DNA from 2 places in the Pseudactinotalea sp. HY160 genome. Region 1 is predicted to be linked to the other one. Evidence: predicted binding sites of a transcription regulator. Region 1 holds the regulator's gene; the other holds the start of a gene.
The links. Region 1 encodes HspR, which represses chaperone genes until heat shock. Its sites were predicted from a motif close to AAGTTGAGTCNNNNNGACTCAACTT; they were not measured.
Positions count from the first base shown of each region.

Region 2: clpB (ATP-dependent chaperone ClpB) is a predicted target of HspR. The motif match lies at 2,366-2,390, and genes of this name have one in related genera.

Region 1 is NZ_WHMT01000011.1:10,939-15,353, reverse strand. It holds gene dnaK (molecular chaperone DnaK) at 1-47, shown strand, start outside; gene GCG21_RS11055 (nucleotide exchange factor GrpE) at 44-649, shown strand; gene GCG21_RS11050 (DnaJ C-terminal domain-containing protein) at 675-1,652, shown strand; gene GCG21_RS11045 (heat shock protein transcriptional repressor HspR) at 1,663-2,073, shown strand; gene GCG21_RS11040 (DinB family protein) at 2,146-2,718, shown strand; gene GCG21_RS11035 (family 20 glycosylhydrolase) at 3,033-4,415, shown strand, end outside.
Region 2 is NZ_WHMT01000028.1:20,254-24,668, reverse strand. It holds gene GCG21_RS15500 (amidohydrolase family protein) at 1-1,352, opposite strand, end outside; gene GCG21_RS15495 (PIG-L deacetylase family protein) at 1,376-2,152, opposite strand; gene clpB (ATP-dependent chaperone ClpB) at 2,440-4,415, shown strand, end outside.

The DNA.
Region 1 (4,415 bases):
ACGTCGTCGACGCCGAGATCGTGGATGAGGACGAGGAGAAGAAGTGACCCCAGCCGATCAGGAGGAGCCGGTCATCCGTGACAAGCGGAAGCTGGACCCCGTGACCGGCGAACTTCGGGAGGGTGGCGCCGCCGCAGCCGGCGGCGCCACCGCCCCCGGGGCCGCCGGCGCGGAGGATGCCGCACCCGAGTCCGAGGAACTGGCCACCGTGCGGGCCGAGGCGCTCGACCTCGCCGACGACCTGGCGCGGGCGAAGGCCGACCTGTACAACCTCGACCAGCGATTCAACACCTACGTGCAGCGGTCGAAGGCCGATGCCGCCGACGCCTTCGGGCGCGGGCAGGCGGACGCCGTCGAGGCGCTCATCCCGGTGCTCGACGACATCGAGCTCGCACGCCGGCACGACGAGCTGCACGGCCCGTTCGCGTCGATCGCGGAGAAGCTCGAGACCACCTTGAGTCAGCGCTACCGCGTCGAACGGTTCGGGCAGGTCGGCGAGGAGTTCGACCCGACCGTGCACGAGGCGCTCATGCACCGCGCGAGCGAGGACGTCGCCACCGACGTCATCGACGTCGTGATGCAGCCCGGCTACCGCGTGGGCGACCGGGTCGTCCGGCCCGCGCGGGTCGGGGTCGCCGGACCGGAGTGAACGTGATGCGAGCAGGAGGTGGGGCATGACCGGCCAGGACTGGATCGAGAAGGACTTCTACGCCTCGCTGGGCGTGCCCAAGGACGCCGACGACGCCGCGATCAAGAAGGCGTACCGCAAGCTGGCGCGCCAGTACCATCCGGACCAGAACCCGGGTGACGAGGCGGCCGAGGCGAAGTTCAAGGAGATCGGCGAGGCGTACGCCGTCCTCTCCGATGCCGAGCAGCGCCAGCAGTACGACTCCCTGCGCGCCATGGCCGGGGGCGGACCACGGTTCGCCTCCGGCCCCGGCGGGGCCGCCGGCGGCTTCGAGGACCTCTTCGGCGGAATGTTCGCGGGCGGCGCGCACGGGGGGAGCCGCATGGGCTACTCCACCGGCGGCGGCGTCCCGATCGACGACCTCCTCGGCGGCCTCTTCGGAGGCGGCGGCGCGCCCGCCGGCTTCGGGGCGCAGCGGGGGGCCGACATGGCCGCCTCGACCACGCTCGGCTTCCGTGCGGCGGTCGAGGGCGCCCAGGTGGCGCTGACCATGAGCGGCGGCCGGACCCTCAACGTGCGGATCCCGGCGGGCGTGCACGACGGCCAGCGGATCCGTCTGCGGGGTAAGGGCCGCCCGGGCAGCGGCGGTGCACCGGCCGGTGACCTCGTGGTCACGGTCGCCGTCGACCCGCACCCCGTGTTCGGGATCGACGGCCGCAACCTGACGATGACGGTGCCGATCACGTTCCCGGAGGCGGTCAACGGGGCGAAGATCTCGGTGCCGACCTTCAGCGGCGAGCCGGTCCGGCTCAAGGTGCCCGCGGGGACCCAGTCGGGCACCCGGCTGCGCGTCAAGGGCCGGGGCGTGCAGTCGGCCAAGGGCGCCGGTGACCTGATCGTCACCGTCGAGGTGGCCGTTCCCCGGAAGCTGGGCAAGGATGCGGCGCGCGCGCTCGCGGACTTCGAGGCCGCCGGCGACGGCACCGACCCGCGGGTCGGCCTGGCCGAAGCGGCGCAGGCCTGAGGGTCGTCCCATGGCTCGCTACGACGCCCCGATCTACCTCATCTCGATAGCGGCCGACCTCGCCGGGATGCACCCGCAGACCCTGCGCAGCTACGACCGCCTCGGCCTGGTGGTGCCCCAGCGCACCGCCGGGCGGGGACGGCGGTACTCCCCGCGCGACGTCGACGTGCTGCGGGAGGTGCAACGGCTCTCGCAGGAGGAGGGCATCAACCTCGCCGGCATCAAGCGCATCCTCGAGCTCGCCGTCCGCAACGAGGAACTCGAGCTCGAGAACGCCCGGCTGCGGGAGCGGCAGGCGACCTCACAGCGGGTGTTCGCGGCGAGCAGCAGCGGCGACGTCGTGGCCCTCCCGCTCGGAACGCGGTTGCGGCGCGCCGAGGGGGCCTCGCGGGCCCTCGTCGTGTGGCGTCAGGGGCGCTGACCGCCCCGAGCAGCCCCGCCGTGCCCGCCCGTGCCCTACCGTGGCCGCGCCGATCGTTCTACGCTGGGCGGCATGAGCGCCGACACACCCCAGCACGCCCAGGGCCCCGAGGTCCCGGTCGACACGCAGGACTGGACCTGGGTGCTGAGCCGGACCTGCCCGGACTGCGGGCTCACGTCGGCCGACTTCGAGCCCGTTCAGGTGGCCGACGCGGCCACACGGATCGCCGCCGCGTTCGAGGGCCTGCTCACCTCGGGGAGCGCGGATCTGCACCGGCGCCCGGCACCCGGGGTCTGGTCGCCGATCGAGTACGCGGCCCACGTCGCTGAGGTGTGTCAGGTGTTCGACCGCCGACTCGGCCTCATCCTCATCCGGGTGGACCCGGAGTTCCCCGACTGGGACCAGAACCGGGCGGCCGTCGACGGCGGCTACGGCAGCCGCGCGCCGCGGGCCGTGGCCGAGGAGCTGCAGCACTCCGCGCACGCCCTCGCCGTCGCGATCCACGCCGTGCCGGCGAGTGAGTACGAGCGCACCGGCCTGCGCAGCGACGGCACCCGGTTCACCGTGGTCACCCTGCTGCAGTACGCCCTGCACGACCTCGTGCATCACTGGTGGGACGTCTCCGGGCAGCGCGCCATCCGTTAGCGATCGCCGCGCCGTCGCCGCTGTCGATCCCGTGCCGTCGCGCGCGGATCCGCACGTGCGCGTGGACGGCGCCCGGTCCGGATCGCGTGCGCGTTGCGGTGGGCGGCCTCGCGGCGGACGGTAGGACGGTTGCGCCGTCGCGCCGGCGCGCCGGCGCATATGGTCGCGCCCGTACCCGCGACGAGTCCGCAAACGCTCGCGAACGCCCGTGGGTCACGGGCCGACTGCGCAGGTTGCATCGGTCATTCCTGAGCAGTTATGATCGTTTTAGATCGCGGCGCATCGTAGTGGCGCGCCTGAAACGGAGTTCTTCAATGACGAACCAGACACTTCGCGCGGAGATCGCTCATGGCCGCGCCTCGACCGTGGTGCTCGCGGCCACTGCGAGCCTCGCCCTCGCGGGAGCGATGGTCATCCCGGCGGCGGCCGACACCGGCGATCCCGAGAACCTGTCCCTCGCCTCGATCGTCACCGCCTCCGGCCAGGAGGTCGGTGACCGGTGGGGGCCCCGGCTGACCATCGACGGTGACCACGGGCCCGCGGAGAACCGCTCCGATCCCACCGTGCACAATGCGCCCGACTCCTCCCGATGGAGCGCGAACAACTCCGACGACGCGTGGATCGACATCCACTTCGCCCAGGAGTCCGCGGTCTCCGAGGTCGCGGTCGACTGGGGAAACACCTTCGGCGACCCCTATGCGCTCTCGATCTCCGAGGACGGGGTCCGCTGGGAGGAGATCGCGACCGGGATCACGGGTGTGCGCGACGGCATCGTGGTGACCGAGCTCGACGAGCCCGCGACCGGGAGCCACCTGCGCCTGCAGATCTCGGGCAAGAGCCAGCAGTGGGCGCTCGCGATATGGGAGATCGAGGTGCTCGGCACGCCGATCGGGCAGCCCCCGGTCGATGCGGTGCCGCTCGACGCCTCCCTCGTGCCGCTGCCGCTCGAGGCCACGGCGACCGGCGGCACCGGCTTCACCCTCGCGGCGGACTCGTGCCTCTCCCTCTCCGACGCCTCCCTCGAGGCGGTCGCGGACCGGCTCCGGGAGGCCATCGGCACTTCGACCGGGCTCACCCTGCCGACCGGGCAGGACTGCGCCGTCTCCCTGGCCATCGACGAGTCGCTGAGCGTGGGAGCGGGGCGGGACGAGGAGGCGTACACCCTCGACGTCGACGAGAACGGCGTGCGGATCGTCGCGCACAGCCCCCGAGCCGCTCTCTGGGCCGTGCGCACGCTCGTGCAACTCCTCGGACCGTGGGCCCAGGCCCCCGTCGCCCTCGACGTGGCGCCGACGCTCGAGGCGGTGCACATCGAGGACGCTCCGCGGTACGCCTGGCGCGGACTCATGCTCGACCCCGCGCGCTCGTTCTGGCCGGTCGAGGAGGTCGAGGAGCTGATCGACCTCATCTCCCAGTTCAAGCTCAACGTGCTCCACGTCCACCTCTCCGACGATCAGGGCTGGCGGATCGCGGTCGACAACGAGGGCCGCGCCGACGCCGACACGATCGACTACAGCCAGTTGACCGAGCGCTCGGGTGCGACCGCCTACATGGCGGGCAAGTCGAACTACGCGCCCGCGGCGGGCCGGACCGGCTTCTACACCCGCGCGGAGTTCAGCGGACTCGTCGCCTATGCGGCCGAGCGCGGCGTCATGGTCGTGCCCGAGATCGACGGGCCCGGCCACGCGAACTCGATG
Region 2 (4,415 bases), on a different contig from region 1:
GCGGCGATGCCCGCCCACGGGTCGAGTGGAGCGACGGGGGCGTCCGAACCGAACACCATCGGCACCCCCGCCGCGAGGAAGTCGGCGAAGCGGTAGGCCCGGCCCGTCCGGCCCGGCCAGAGGCGCTCGGCCACGTCCCGGTCGTCGAGCAGGTGGAGCGGCTGCACGCTCGCGGTCAGCCCGAGCCGGGCGAGCCGGGGCACGTCCTCGTCGCGCACGAGCTGGGCATGCTCGATCGAGCCGGTCGCCCGCGCGGCCTCGAACGCGTCGAGCGCGGCACCGACGGCCCGATCGCCGATGGCGTGGATCGCCGAGCTGACACCCGCTCGCGCGGCCCGGCGCATCGTCGTCCGTAATTCGCTGCCACTCACGTTCGCCGCGCCTCGACCGCCGCCCGGATACGGGTCATGGCACCACGCGGAGTGGGTGTTGAGGGAGCCGTCGGAGATGACCTTGAGCGAGCCCATGCGCACGAGCGGCCCGGCCCCGGGGAGCTGGTCGCCGGTTCGCAGCCCGGCCGCGATCGCGGCGTCGAGGAAGTCCGGCCACACGCTCGCCCGCACGCGGTGGGAGTCGAATCCGGCCGCGACGCGCCGGCGCCATGCCGCGTGGGTGTCGATCGGGTCGAAGTCGACGATGCCCACGATCCCGCGGGCCGCCGCCGCCCGACCGGCCTCGATCACGCGGGCGTCCCGGGTGGCCTCGCTCGCCCGGCCGACGCGGGACATGATCTCGAACCAGTCGGTCTCGGCCACGAGACCCGAGGGGGATCGGGGCAGGCCGTAGCGTTCGAGCGCCGCGGAGTTCAACCACGCGGAATGCAGGTCGGCGCTGATGAGGGTCGTCGGCATGGTCCCGGTCACCGCGTCGAGCGCGGCGAGGGACGGGCCGTCCGGATCCCCCCAGCTGCGCTCCCAGCGCGAATGCCACAGGCCGTGTCCGGTGAGCTCGTCGGGGCCGGCAGGGCTGCCGGTGCCTGCAGAGCCTGCAGAGTCGCGGGCGGCACCAGAGTCACCAGAGTCGCCGGGTCGCTCGATCGTCTCGGACCGGCCGCCGCTCCGAGCGTGGAGACGACGCAACTCACCCGCCACGGCGTCGAGCACCTGGTCGGCGCTCGTGTGGGCGGTGAGGTCGAGCCGGTGCGTGCTGGCGGCCCAGTCGACCGGATGCACGTGGTGGTCCCACAGGCCCGGGAGCACCCAGGCGCCGTGCCAGCTCGCGCCATCGGCGCCGTCGGCGTCGCGATCGGTGGGACGAGCCGCCGGACGTACGGCCGAGACCCGGCCGGCGGTGAGCGTGACGTCGACGAGATCGCCGGTGCCGCCGGCGAGCCGCACGGAATGCAGGTTCACCCGACCAGGGTAGAACGAGCGGGTTACGGGCTCGGGTAGCACAACGCCCGCTCGTGCGGTCCGCCGGGCCACGCGGGGTGGATCCGGACGAGGTGGTCGACGGCGACGAACCGGTGGGCCAGCTCGGCCGAGATCGCCTCGAACGGGGAGTCCTGGGTCGCGTGCTCGGCGATCGCCCGCCAGACTCGCTCCGCGACGCCGGTGCCGTCGACGATCGTCGTGATGTGGTCGTCCGGCCGGCCCATGTCGGTGCCGGCGTACACGCTGTCCGGCTGGGCGGCGGCGATCTCGCGCAGCCAGTCGTCCATGATCGAATGGGGCATGCACCAGTGGTACAGGGCGGCCGGCCAGTCCACGCGGTCGCCGAAAACGGCGGTCGTCGCCTCGGCCACGGCCGCGTGATCCCGGTGGCCGTCGGACCCGCTCGGATCCATCGTCACCACGACATCGGGCCGGTGCGCCTCGAGCAGCCGCGTCAGCTCCATGCGAAGGCGCTCGGGTTCGGCGACGATCGATCCGGACGGGGCCTCACCGTCCCATCCCGAGTCGCCCAGGCCGAGAATCTCCACCCGGCTCGCGCCCAGCACGCGGGCCGCGCGACGCATCTCCACCTCTCGGGCGGCGCCGAGCATCGCCGGGCTCGGGTGCAGGCCGCTCGCGTCCTCCCCCAACTCCCCGCGGGAGGCGCTCGCGACGACGACGTCGACCCCGCGCGCGGCCTCGCCCGCGATGAGCGCGCCGCAGCCGAAGGACTCGTCGTCGGGGTGAGCGACGACGACGAGGAGCGTGTGAGCGGGCATGGTTCCTCCAGCGTGTTCCCGGGCATGGCCCCGGAGCCGTGCCGTCGGCGGCCGGTGCGCAGAGTGTAGGGGGCGACGGCAGGGGAGGCAATGGGTCGGTGCGGGATCCTCGCAGCCGCTCGACCTCGAGCACGCCGGCCGACCCGGCCCGCCTCGGCCGGCGTGCGCCGAGCCCGATCCGCCCGAGTCGTCGCGCGCCACCCTCCCGATCTGGACTTGAGTGGAATAGACTCAACTTTGTCAGAGTTGAGACGAGTAGCACACTGTTCACTTCTCACGGAGGTCCGATGGACACCAAACTCACCACCAAGTCGCAGGAGGCCGTGGCCGCGGCGTTGCAGCAGGCGGTCGCCGCCGGTCACCCGCAGCTCGAACCCATCCACCTGCTCTCCGCCCTGCTCTCCCAGCAGGGGGGCGTGGCCGGTGCCCTCGTCGATGCCATCGGCGTCAACCGCGCCGAGCTGGATCGACGGGTCGCGGCCCAGGTGGCAGTGCTGCCCACGGCCAGCGGGAGCACGGTGAACCAGCCGGAGGCCTCACGCGCCCTCATGAGCGTGATCAACGCAGCGGGCTCGGAGGCCACGTCGCTCGGCGACGAGTTCGTCTCCACCGAGCATCTGCTCATCGGCATGACCGCCGACGGGCCGATCGGGGAGATGCTGCGCGGTCTCGGGGTCACCCGAGACGGCCTGCGCGATGCGCTCCCGCAGGTCCGCGGCAACACCCGGGTCACGAGCGCCGACCCGGAGGGCACCTATCAGGCCCTCGAGAAGTACGGCACGGACCTGACGGAGTTCGCCCGCTCCGGCAGGCTCGACCCGATCATCGGCCGTGACGGGGAGATCCGGCGCGTGGTGCAGGTGCTCTCGCGTCGCACGAAGAACAACCCGGTCCTCATCGGCGACCCCGGCGTGGGCAAGACGGCCGTGGTCGAGGGCCTCGCCCAGCGCATCGTCAACGGCGATGTGCCCGAATCCCTCCGCGACAAGCGCATCATCGCCCTCGACCTCGGCGCGATGGTCGCCGGGGCGAAGTACCGAGGCGAGTTCGAGGAGCGCCTCAAGGCCGTGCTCGCCGAGATCGCCTCGAGCGACGGCGAGATCATCACCTTTATCGACGAGCTCCACACCGTCGTCGGAGCCGGCGCGACCGGCGAGGGCGCGATGGACGCCGGCAACATGCTCAAGCCCATGCTCGCCCGGGGCGAACTGCGCATGGTCGGGGCCACGACCCTGGACGAATATCGCGAGCACATCGAGAAGGATCCGGCCCTCGAGCGGCGATTCCAGCAGGTGTTCGTGGGGGAGCCGTCGGTGGAGGACACGGTGGCGATCCTGCGCGGGATCGCACCGAAGTACGAGGCGCACCACAAGGTCACGATCTCCGACGGCGCACTCGTGGCGGCCGCGACCCTCTCGGACCGGTACATCACGGGCCGGAAGCTGCCGGACAAGGCGATCGACCTGGTCGACGAGGCCGCCTCCCGGCTGCGGATGGAGCTCGACTCCTCCCCGGTCGAGATCGACGAACTGCGCCGCGGCGTCGACCGGCTCACGATGGAGGAGGCCTACCTCACCGAATCCGAGCCCGACGAGGCCGGCCGGGCCCGGTTGGAGAAGTTGCGGGCAGACCTGGCCGACCGCACCGAGGAGCTGCGATCCCTCACGGCCCGGTGGGAGGCCGAGAAGGCCGGCCACAACCGGATCGGCGACCTGCGCGTGCGGCTCGACGAGCTGCGCACCACCCTCGAGGGTGCCATGCGCGAGGGGCGCTGGGAGGAGGCAGGGCGGCTCCAGAACGGCGAGATCCCGCAGGTCGAGGCCGAGATCGAGGCCGCCGAACGGGCGGAGGCCGACCACAGTGGCCAGGTCGAGGACCCGATGATCGCCGATCACGTGGGCCCCGACGAGGTCGCCGAGGTCGTCGGTGCCTGGACCGGCATCCCGACCGGCCGCCTGCTCGAGGGCGAGACCGAGAAGCTGCTGCGGATGGAGGACGCGCTCGGCAGGCGCCTCATCGGCCAGAAGGCCGCCGTGCGGGCCGTATCGGATGCGGTCCGCCGATCGCGGGCGGGCATCTCCGACCCCGACCGGCCCACGGGCTCCTTCCTCTTCCTCGGCCCGACCGGGGTGGGCAAGACCGAGCTGGCCAAGTCCCTCGCCGACTTCCTCTTCGACGACGAGCGCGCGATCGTGCGCATCGACATGAGCGAATACTCGGAGAAGCACTCGGTCTCGCGCCTCGTCGGGGCGCCACCCGGCTA